2 regions of the Peribacillus sp. NPDC056705 genome follow, and region 1 is predicted to be linked to the other one. Evidence: riboswitches for the same ligand, from Rfam matches in the RefSeq annotation. Region 1 holds a riboswitch; the other holds the start of a gene.
The links. Region 1 has a riboswitch for S-adenosylmethionine ahead of ACFRAK_RS20405 (YezD family protein). Riboswitches for the same ligand answer to the same signal wherever they lie in the genome.

Region 1 (6,085 bases):
TATGGAGGGTTACTTCAAGACGATTGAAGTGAACCAGCACGGAGTTGCTTTTGGAATCATGGCAGCAGGACGGAAAATGAAGGAGCTAGATAACAAGGGGGTCATTATAAATACCGCTTCCGTGTTTGGCTACTTAGCTTCCCATGGGACTTTTGCCTATCAGGCAACTAAAGGCGCTGTAAGAATGATGACACAGACAGCAGCTTTGGAATTGGGCGCTTATGGCATACGCGTAGTGGGCATTGCGCCAGGCGGGGTTGACACTCCTATCATACAAGGCTATAAAGATATGGGAATCATCGATAAATTGAATGCAAGTCAAATGCGCGGTAAATTAATCAAGCCAGAAGCCATTGCAAATGCCGTCTATCTATTATCGTTAGAGGAAGCGGATGCGATCAATGGAAGTGTAGTCATGGTCGATGATGGCTATGCATCTTTTAAGTGATTTTCAAAAAAAAAAGAAAACATCGTCCCAATTAGACGATGTTTTCTATTTATGATATATGGGAATATTAATTCTAACAAATCAAAGGTAATATTGACCGATTGCTACCACCGAGATATCATAGAAATAGATTGGTGAAACCGGTCTTATCTTTATAAAAGAAGGTTGATATTTTTGAAAAAAGGGCAGCAAACCAAAGAACGAATCATAAATGTAGCCCGGACTCTTTTTGCCACTAAAGGTTTTGACATGACAAGAACGAATGAAATTGCCTCTGCATGCAATGTTTCCGAAGCTACTATTTATAAATACTTTGACAGCAAAAAAGATTTGCTTTTGGCTACAATCACCCCTAATGAAAATGAGGAACCCGAAGATGTGACTAGCCATCTAGCCACGGATGAACTAGTGGAGAATCATGTTTGCACCATGATAAGAAAAATTCTTGAAAATAAAGAACAGTTTTCAATATTATTTAGGGAAACACAATTCGATCAAGATATTTCAAAGCAATATATAGATCAGATTTTCAAGACAAATGCCAAGCATATTGAAATACAAAAGAGAATAGATAGCGGAGAGATACAATATATCTCTGACATTATCCTATTTAATGTAGGGATCATTTCTTTTACATTGGCATTATCTACACATTATGAAATCCATCAACAAAAAAAGGAGCCGTATTTTACTCCTGAACGAATTAAGAACATTGCACAACTTTTGGTATATGGTATTCATGGTAAACAAAATCATACATAAAGAAACGGTCATATTTAAAGGCATGTGCATCAAGCCGCAAATATGACCGTTTTATATGCATTCAGAAACGATGCAGTCAAATTTGTGAATCTATTAAACCAGAGTGTAAGATTTGACTTATATTTTTCAGACTATTACGATAAATGTATACTACACGAAATGCTTTACGAAGAATTTATCTGGAAATCATGTAACAATGGAGGGGGATTGTATGAGCGATATCGTAATTTTATCAGGAAGTCCGGCTATTCCATCAAGAACGGACATTTCACTAAAACATATTCAATCATTAGTCGAAAAAGAAGGATTTACCACAGCTTATTTCTCAATAACGGATTTCTCAGCAGATGATTTATTCCAAGGGAAATATAATAGCGAAGATATTTTAAAACTTTCAGAGAGAATTCAAGCAGCCAGAGGAATCATCATTGGTTCACCGGTTTATAAGGCTTCTTATACAGGTGTATTAAAAGCCTTGATTGATTTGCTGCCAGAAGGTGCTTTCAAGGGTAAGCCAGTTCTGCCAATCATGATTGGTGGAAGTAACAGGCATCTATTGGCGATTGACTATGCGCTTAAACCATTAATCTCAATATTAAAAGGCGAACCGCTTCAGGGCATTTACTTTGTTGATAAGGAAATAGATAAACAGAATTCTGAAAATCCGATTAATGATTCACATTTAATTGATCGTGTCCAGAGTCAAGTTCAAGAATTTGTAGAAGCAATACAGTTAAGAAATTAATGAATTTCAAGTAATCCCTTCAACAAAAGGACTGGCATTCAAACGTATTTCTTAAAGTGATTACATTCGTCAATAATAGGTTTATTAATGAAAATAGACTCATTTTTTTGGAGACTCTATCTAAAAAAATGAGTCTATTTTCGTATTTAAATGAACATAAAATCATAAATTGAATAGTGTGTATAAAAATAACAGTTCATCCATAATATTAAACCAAGTTATTTTATAAGAAAACTCCATTGACAAGGATTAAATATATGTTAATATTTAAAATAATAAAACTTATCCAGAGCGACGGAGGGAATTGGCCCTTTGAAGTCCAGCAACCTGCATGATGGATGCAAGGTGCTACCTCCAACAAAATGTTGATCATTTTGGAAGATAAGGTAATGATATTTACCTTGGGATCTTTCCATCATGGAAAGATTTTTGTTTTTGGAAAAATTTCAGGTAAACCATAACAATGTAAGGTTGTATGGAATTATATAAAATTAAGAAATTCATTTAATCAGCGTCGAAAATAAAATATTCGCAGATTTTCTTAAAGGAGGAACTGGTTTGGATAAAGAGAATCAGCTTGAAGAAATATTTGAACGACTTCAAGAAATGCTTAATTCAATGAAATATGGATCGATTACACTTATAGTCCAGGATGGTAAAATCATTCAAATGGAAAGAAATGAAAAATTAAGAATTAAATAAGGTATCTGCTGACTAGAAAAACTAGAGGCGGGTTTAACTGATATAAAGAGAGTATTGGTTAGATTCGTCTCTTTTTCCTAGAATCAAATAAACTGGGGAAGATTAAAACGGGTATTGATCAACAGTTACTCTAATCTGATACAGCAAGTTTTTAGAGGGGGCTACAAAAGTTGGCTGGATTAATAAACTATGAAAATTTCAATTCAGGGGAATTCCCTGTATTTCCTGAAGACAGTGACACAAAAGGAGCTTTGGAAGTTCTGCAATGGGCGAATGACCATTATGGAAACAAACTGATTTATGCTTGCAGTTTTGGTATTGAAGGCATCGTGCTTACGGATTTATTGGCGAAGGTCAACCCTTCGGCAAAAATTGTTTTCCTTGATACAGATGTTCATTTTGAAGAGACCTACCAATTGATCGAGCAAGTGAAGAAGCGCTATCCAAAACTTTCAATCGAAATGAAGAAACCTGCCTTGACGCTTGAGGAACAAGCAGCGGAATATGGGGATGAATTATGGCTTAGTGATTCCAATAAGTGCTGTAACATCCGTAAGATCATTCCGCTTACCGATGTGCTTTCAACGGCAACAGCCTGGCTTTCGGGACTGCGGAGGGAGCAATCCGAAACAAGGGCTAAAACCGAGTATATCAATAAGGATAATAAGTTCAAGTCGGTTAAAATATGTCCACTCATACATTGGACATGGAAAGACGTTTGGCGCTACGCCCACAAAAACGGACTTCCATATAATATCCTGCATGATAATGGATATCCTAGCATTGGATGTAAAACGTGTACAGCACCTGCATTCAATGCAGATGATTTACGCTCAGGCCGTTGGCAAGGAGCACAAAAAACGGAATGCGGATTGCATTTATCTTAAATAAATAGAAACCATAGGGGGAAATTAGCATGACAATCAGTCTACCGCACGGAGGAACATTAATCGATCTTTGGGAACCAAAATATGATTTTAGTAAAATAACAAAGGCAATCGAAATCGATGAAATCGCTTTAAGTGATCTTGAATTGATAGGCACTGGTGCCTACAGTCCGATTAAGGGATTCTTTACAAAAAGTGACTATGAGACAGTGGTCAGGGATATGAGGCTTAGCAGCGGACATGTATGGAGCATCCCGATTACGCTTCCTTTGACCAAAGAAATTGCAGAAACCCTTACTATAGGTGAAGAAGTAACGCTGACTCATGAGGGTGAAACATACGGGGTTCTCACCGTTTCCGATATTTACACTCCGGATAAGCAATTGGAAGCGACATTAGTATATCAAACGGATGATGAGAAGCATCCCGGAGTGAAAAATTTATTTAACCGCGGTGATGTATATGTCGGCGGGGAAATAAAGTTGATTAAGAGAATAGAGCGTCCGTTATTCCAAGCTAATTATCTGGACCCTGTCGAGACAAGGAAAGCTTTTGCTGAAAAAGGGTGGGAAACGGTTGTCGGTTTCCAAACGAGGAACCCTGTTCACCGTGCACATGAATATATTCAAAAGACAGCATTGGAGATTGTCGACGGCTTATTCTTAAATCCTCTCGTAGGTGCCACTAAATCCGATGACATTCCGGCAGATGTAAGAATGGAAAGTTACAAAGTGCTGCTTGAGAAATATTATCCCAAGGATCGTGTCTCCCTTGCAGTTTTCCCTGCTGCCATGCGTTATGCAGGACCTAGAGAAGCCATTTTCCATGCAATGGTCCGTAAAAATTATGGATGCACCCATTTTATCGTCGGACGTGATCATGCGGGTGTGGGCGATTATTATGGCACATATGATGCCCAAAAAATCTTTGGGAATTTTAACGCCGATGAGTTAGGGATCACGTTATTATTCTTTGAACATAGTTTTTACTGTAAAGCATGCGGCAACATGGCTTCCGCTAAAACTTGTCCGCACGGCAGGGAAGATCATGTCATCCTGTCTGGAACGAAGGTAAGGGAAATGTTGCGTAATGGAGAAATTCCTCCAGCTACCTTTAGCCGTAAAGAGGTCATCGAGGTGTTGATCGAAGGTCTGAAAAAGAATGAAGTTTATAACTGATAGGACATAAATTGAAGGATCACATGAAGAGGGGGATTATTATATGAGTAAAAGTACGAATGTCACTTGGCATGAAACGTCATTGACCAAGGAGCTCCGCCGGAAGCAAAACGGGCATGAAAGCACAGTTCTATGGTTTACAGGACTCTCGGGTTCCGGAAAATCAACGATTGCGAACGCGGTCGCAAAAGAATTATATAATCGGAATATTCGAAGCTATGTTTTGGATGGTGATAATATCCGCCACGGTTTAAATAAAGATTTAGGTTTTTCTGAAGAGGATCGAACCGAGAATATTAGGCGGATCGGTGAGGTTTCCAAGTTATTCGTGGATAGTGGGCAGTTCGTATTGACTGCCTTCATATCTCCATTCAGGGCAGATCGGCAGATTGTACGTGATTTACTCGAAGAAGGGGAGTTTATTGAAGTATACATAAAGTGTCCGATCGAAGAGTGTGAGGTGCGTGATCCAAAGGGTCTATATGATAAGGCACGTAAAGGAATCATAAAAGATTTTACCGGAATCGACTCTCCGTACGAAGAACCAGAACAACCGGAAATCATTTTAGAATCCGACCAATACAGCATTGAAGAGTGTGTTGAACAGGTAATCGGCTATTTGACAGCAAAGAAAGCGATTTAATCAAGGAGGAAATGTAATGGTTTACGAAAAATTTTGGTCGGAAAATCCACTAATCGCTAAAAATAAAACGGAAATCTGGAAATTGGAAAAAGACGGATTGAAGATATTTGATGATATTCCACATTAAGCAGCAAATGGTTTTGATTCCATCCCTAAAGAGAATTGGGATATGTTCAAGTGGGCAGGTCTATACCTGCAACGGCCAAAAGAAGCTGGTTACTGGATGATGCGTGTCGTTATTCCCGGAGGTATCCTGACGTATGATCAACAAATAACTCTAGCTAACATCGCAAAAGATTACGGGAGGGGCGTATATGACATTACAACCCGTCAAGCCATTCAATTCCACTGGCTGACTATCGAACAAGTCCCGGATATCTTAAATCGTTTGGAAAAGGTTGGAATGACTACGGCTGGTGCTTGTGGTGATATCACACGTAATATCATCGGGAATGCATTAGCAGGCATCGATCCCGATGAACTTTTTGATACACGCGAGGTACTTTATGATGTATTTGAGTATTTCCGCCTTAACGAAGACTATTCCAACCTTCCGAGGAAATATAAAATGTCCATCAGTGCTAATATCCATAATGCTTCGAATGCTGAAATCAACTGTGTTTCATTCAATCCAGCCACTAAAGAAATCGATGGGGTGACGGAAGTTGGATTTCACGTGAAAGTAGGCGGGGGGCTTTCCTCCGTTCCGATGCTGGCAGA
Region 2 (6,085 bases), on a different contig from region 1:
AACAGTCCTTTCCAAATAATTTGAATCGATTGCGCGAATTGCAGTATTGGGGGGGGCAGCGGATCTTATATAGTTTTCCGGTAAAATTGTAACCCCAAGCCCTGCTTCCACCAAACTGCAAGCCGTTTCAAGCCTTTCTATTTCGTATAGGATATTGGGAATTGCATTTTCATCCTTAAATGCTCTTAAGATATCATCTCTTGTTTGAAATCCAGTTGTACTGATGATCAATTCTTTCTTTGCTATGTCTTGGAAAGTGATGGACTCTTTTCCGTTTAAATCGTCATCTTTATGGATCAAAAGCATGAATCTTTCATTATAAAGGGGAGTGGACAGAATTTCATCGTTGTTGATGGGCTGGTTCGTGATGGTGAAATGAACATTATACCGATTTAACGAATCGAAAACCTTCTCTTCCCCTAATATTTCCCTGACTTTTATATGAATTTTAGGATAATTGATTTTAAAATTCCTGATGATCTTCGGGAACCAAAATTTGAATGATTCTATGGAACCTATTGATACGGTTCCGCTTCCGACATCCTTCATTTCTTTAAGCTCCACCTGCATATTATCGAATCTTCTTAACAGATCAACAGATCTCGTATAGAAAATCTCCCCTGCTTCTGTAAGCTCAAGTCCCCTTGTATTGCGTTCCAAAAGCTGAAAATCAACTTCATTTTCTAATTTCAATATGGCATTACTTAGGGAAGGTTGTGATATATGCAGCGTTTTTGCTGCTTTTGAGAAATTCTTTTCCCGGACAATTGTAGTGAAATATCGAAGTTGACGAAGATCCATATATTCTCCTTTCTATAGTCTTAAACTATAGATATATTGAAATTTTGTATTGGTAATTATATATTATCTCATTTATAATTTTGAAAAAAGATATTTCGGAATTTTTTAAATAAAGGAGAAATTATGTATACAAATCCGACTTTAAATTATTGGAATGGAAGAATTGATTCCCAATCTGACATGGACAGCTTCAGGTACCACCAAAGAGTACGTTTGGCACCGATTTCGGAATTGGCCATCTCTTCCAATTCATCCAGGACCTTTGGATTGATTGGCTTCAAATGTGATGAAGGCGTCAAAAGGAATAAAGGCAGGATTGGTGCAGCAGAAGGGCCTGATCATATTAGGCAGTCATTGGCGAAATTACCCTGTCATTTACCTTCCCAAACCGAGCTGGTGGATGCTGGTGATGTAATATGTGAAGGTTCAGAGATGGAGGCCGCTCAATCCCAACTGGGTTCGGCTGTTACCCGGATATTGGAGAGTAAAGCGATTCCTATCATACTTGGCGGAGGGCATGAAACCCTGTATGGCCATTATCTTGGGATTAGGAAATCCATTGGACCAAAAGCTAGCTTGGGAATCATTAATATTGACGCTCACTTTGATATGAGGCCTTATGAAAAAGAGAGTTCATCAGGAACGATGTTTAAGCAAATTTTGGACGAAGATAAAAATTGTGGCTATTTATGTGTCGGAATTCAGAAGCAGGGGAATACGAAGGCACTGTTTGAAACTGCCGAGAGAAGTAAGGTCGATTACATATTGGAAGAAGATTTGTCATTGAATGAAATGGATGAAACTAAGCGGCGGATAAATGAATTCGCTAAGGAATATGACTACATTATTCTTACATTATGTACAGACGTTATTGATTCAGCCTACGCACCTGGGGTAAGTGCTCCATCGCCTTTTGGACTGAATCCGAAATTGGTCCGTGCCATTATCAGGCATATCGTATCGAATGAAAAGATCCTCTCCTTTGATATCTCGGAAGTGAATCCTTCGTTGGATGAAAATAATATAACCGTTACATTGGCAGCACATTTAATAAATGAGGTTTTACTTCATTTTAAATAATGAATGGCTTTCCTAAAATGCCATCTCCATAATCATCTATCTGTATTGAAGCGAAAAACCTTTTACAGCGCCTGACTGTCCATGATTCATTCATGGGCAGTCTTTTTTACGCCGCCAATTCAAGGATTCATGCTCCCGGGCTTTGTTCGACTAACCCTTTAAGGTGTAAAGGAACCTCCATGCTGCCTCTTCATTAGAAGATTAACCATGACTCTGCCAGAGTTCAATACTGATACTTGTGGATTTTTAGTTTATAATAACAACCATCTAGCCTATTGAGGGGGGATTCCATGAATGAATATAAAGTAACGGTAAGGAATGGCAGTACCTTGATTTTGTCGGAAATCATTAAAGCTGAAGATGAAAGAGAAGTCCTTGGCACCCTTTTGATTTCCAGCGAATTATTTAATCAGCCATTTACCGACATCAGGATTTTAGAACACTGATTTGTGCCTGCTTGTTCCATTTGTTACACTGTAATAAATCTTAATACGGTAGGCGATATTATGTGTGGACGTTTCACCCTTTTCACTGACATTGAAGAAATAAAAGATCGGTTTGATATACAAGGATCATTTGATGAGGAATACCAATTCAGCTACAATATTGCTCCCTCCCAATCCGTGTTATCCGTCATTAATGACGGGGCAATGAACCGACTTGGATATCTTCGGTGGGGACTCATTCCATTCTGGGCAAAAGACGAAAAAGTTGGCTATAAAATGATCAATGCCAGAGCGGAAACCATTGCAGAGAAAGCAAGCTTCAAGAATGCGTATAAGAAGAAGAGATGCTTGATAATCGCTGACTCATTTTACGAATGGAAAAAGACACCAGAAAGAAAAATACCGATGCGAATAAAAATGAAGAATCATGCTCCATTTGGAATGGCCGGTATATGGGAATCCTGGAAATCTCCCGAAGGCCTCAGCATTTACACGTGCTCCGTTATAACAACCGTTCCTAATGAGCTGATGACCAGCATTCATGATCGTATGCCTGTAATCCTTAAACCAGAAGATGAAAAAGATTGGTTGAATCCATCCATTAATGATCCTGCATATCTGCAGCAGTATTTAAAGTCATTCGACTCAGAACAAATGGAAGCTTTTGAGGTATCGACTGATGTGAACTCGACTAAAAAAAATTCACCTAATCTAATACAACAAATTTGCTGAGAGGTCATTAGACCTCTTTTTATATTAATTCCGCCCGGATAAATATCAGTGGAAGACTCATTGTACTGATTAACTGCAAACAGTAAGAAGTGCATGTGAATACTATAAAACTAAACCTTGCGAAAATAGACAAAATGCTGTACTCTTATATTTGCTTTTCAAAACGACTTCGATGTCGCTTTAACAAACACAGATGGTTACAGCAAGTTTCCAGTTTGGTACTTTTCTGACAGGTATCGTAATAGTTGATAAATTATATAATTTTGATCTTCTTATCAAGAGAGACGGAGGGACTGGCCCGAAGATGTCTCGGCAGCGGACTTAATGGGAGTGCTGTGCCAAATCCAGCAGGCTGATTTTCGCCTGAAAGATAAGGAGGGTGTTTTTTATAAATTAAAAGACCTCTTCTTGTTTTAATAGAAGGGGTCTTTTTTATGCTGACAGCTGTTTTTTTTTGCTATAGCTCCATCACTGGATAATCAAGCTCAAATTGGCGTTATTTGCGAAAACTGTTAAAAGAATAAAGGCTATGACACATGTCATGGGAAAAATAAAAAGAGGTGTACATCATGAGTGCAAACAATAAAGGGAATCCATGGGCATTGATTCCATTTGTCGTATTTTTAATTTTATTTATAGGGTCCGGAATCGTCACTAAAGATTTTTATTCATTTCCGGTGATTGTAGCCATTTCTATTGCATCAGCAGCTGCATTGGCAATGAATCGGAAAGAAAGTTTCAATCAAAAGGTTGATATTTTCTGTAAAGGTGCCGGTGACGCTAATATTATGTTAATGGTAATCATTTTCCTTTTAGCCGGCGCTTTTTCCGAAGTTGCGAATGGTATGGGGGCAGTTGAATCAACCGTGAATCTTGCCTTAGCGGTTTTTCCGCAAAATCTTTTAATGGTAGGGATATTCATTATCGCTTGTTTTATTTCCCTATCTATGGGAACGAGCATGGGAACGATTGTAGCCCTAGCACCTATCGGGGTGGGAATTAGCGAGCAAACCGATATTTCGCTTGCCCTCTCAATGGCGGCCGTTATTGGTGGTGCGATGTTTGGGGATAACCTATCCTTCATTTCAGATACGACAATCGCTGCAGTTCGAACACAGGGAACGAAAATGAAGGATAAGTTTAAGGTGAATTTTTTCATCGTTTTACCTGCGGCCATCATCACATGTGCTATCCTAGGAATATTAACGATGGGTGAACAAGCCGACATCACCCAAAATTCTTATAATTGGGTGAAGATTCTTCCATACCTTTGCGTATTGATCACTGCATTGGCAGGAGTCAATGTGTTCCTGGTCCTATCCATCGGAATCGTCCTTGCCGGAATTATCGGCTTGGCGGATGGAAGTTATCAACCGTTGGGTGTCATTCAAAAAGTTGGTGAGGGAATGGCGGGAATGTATGAAATCTCCTTCCTTGCCATTTTAATTGCAGGTATGGTTGCTGTAATCAAACATAATGGTGGCATCGATTATCTACTCCACCTCGTGACACGAAATAGCAAATCAAAAAAAGGGGCGGAATTCAGCATTGCCGGGCTTGTTGGTTTGACGAACCTTTCAACGGCAAATAACACGATTTCGATTATCATTGCCGGGCCACTTGCCAAAAACATCGCTGAAAAGTATGGGATTGATCCGCGTAAATCGGCGAGCATCCTTGACGTTTTTGCCTGTTGTATCCAAGGGGTGATTCCATATGGGGCACAGCTGCTTGTTGCAGCAGGGGTAGCAAAGATCTCTCCCATAAGCATCTTGCCGTATTCATATTACCCAATACTAATTGGACTTTGTGGAGTCGTTGCCATCTTGATTGGTTATCCACGGTTTCAGTCGGGAAATGATGAATCGAAGAAACGGACTTATTAAAAAGAGGATAATAATGAAAAAAACACCCTGAATCATTGGATACAGGGTGTTTTCTGTATGGGTGAAATCTTCCCACTTATGTCAGTATAAGTGTTCATAAAGTAATCAATTCATCTGCTAGGGATTTCTTTAATTTATGGTAAACAACTTATTTCATAACCAAAATAACTGCTTCATTCCGGTTCATATTATTAATCGTTTTGCGTGCGGCATTTGTCATGAATAGAGGACAACACCAACTAAACCAGAAAGTATAATTACATAAGCTGGGTGCCAGCGTAATTTCATTAGGGCAAATAACGATAATCCAAAAACGAGTAATAAGCTTATCGTATGCCATGAAAAGTTTGGGGCTATCATATGATTGGAAAGTGCTAAACTGATTGCTGCAAAGAGGATTAAACTGGTGACAATGGGTCTTAATCCATAAAACATGGATTGAATAACTGGATAATGATTCAATTTGCTGAAGAAGGTGGCTATAACGGTCACGAATATAATAGCAGGTAGCAAGATTCCGAGAGCGGATGATATGGCTCCTGCTAATCCAGCAGTCGAATAGCCAACGAGAATGGCACTATTGGCTGTGACAGGTCCTGGGGACATCCCGGAAATGGCGATTATATCGGTAAATTGTTGCGTCGTCATCCATCCATGCTGTGAGACTTCCGATTCTATTACGGGAATCATGGCGTATCCGCCCCCGAACGATACAAAACCGATAATAAAGAAGGTGCTAAACAACTCCCACAATTCCATCATTCTATCACACGCTTTCTTGAAAATTAGTTAGCCCTTTTTGATTTACCTATATGCCAGCACCCATGTAAGGTTCGAAATCATTTTCTTCTTTTGTCATATCTTTTCTGTCCAACTTGATATCGTATCCTGATTTTCTCTTGATGGAGATTGTTACAATACCCGCTATAGCTCCTGCCACTATAACGATCACAGGGTGAAGAAAGAAGAGGACCGGAATTCCTGCTAATAAAATACAGAAAGTTGATTTGTCTACAACAGCCGTTTTTCCTATCTTGATAGCCGCATAGGCGATGGTGGCTACTATGGAAGCTCTGATCGATATGAATGCGGATTCTATCTTCGGATTATCCTGAATGAAAAAATACAAAATGCCTAGGA

Region 2: another riboswitch for S-adenosylmethionine. It lies ahead of ACFRAK_RS24545 (Na+/H+ antiporter NhaC family protein); the one in region 1 lies ahead of ACFRAK_RS20405 (YezD family protein).

Annotation. Positions count from the first base shown of each region.
Region 1 covers NZ_JBHTYI010000022.1:24,633-30,717, forward strand. The annotation lists gene ACFRAK_RS20390 (SDR family NAD(P)-dependent oxidoreductase) at 1-448, shown strand, start outside; gene ACFRAK_RS20395 (TetR/AcrR family transcriptional regulator) at 623-1,210, shown strand; gene ssuE (NADPH-dependent FMN reductase) at 1,422-1,955, shown strand; SAM riboswitch class I at 2,235-2,343, shown strand; gene ACFRAK_RS20405 (YezD family protein) at 2,514-2,657, shown strand; gene ACFRAK_RS20410 (phosphoadenylyl-sulfate reductase) at 2,840-3,544, shown strand; gene sat (sulfate adenylyltransferase) at 3,574-4,722, shown strand; gene cysC (adenylyl-sulfate kinase) at 4,766-5,365, shown strand; partial or broken gene ACFRAK_RS20425 (nitrite/sulfite reductase) at 5,382-6,085, shown strand, end outside.
Region 2 covers NZ_JBHTYI010000037.1:32,473-38,557, forward strand. The annotation lists gene ACFRAK_RS24525 (LysR family transcriptional regulator) at 1-801, opposite strand, end outside; gene hutG (formimidoylglutamase) at 925-1,881, shown strand; gene ACFRAK_RS24535 (hypothetical protein) at 2,172-2,327, shown strand; gene ACFRAK_RS24540 (SOS response-associated peptidase) at 2,388-3,059, shown strand; SAM riboswitch class I at 3,329-3,436, shown strand; gene ACFRAK_RS24545 (Na+/H+ antiporter NhaC family protein) at 3,629-4,945, shown strand; gene ACFRAK_RS24550 (chromate transporter) at 5,162-5,707, opposite strand; gene ACFRAK_RS24555 (chromate transporter) at 5,754-6,085, opposite strand, start outside.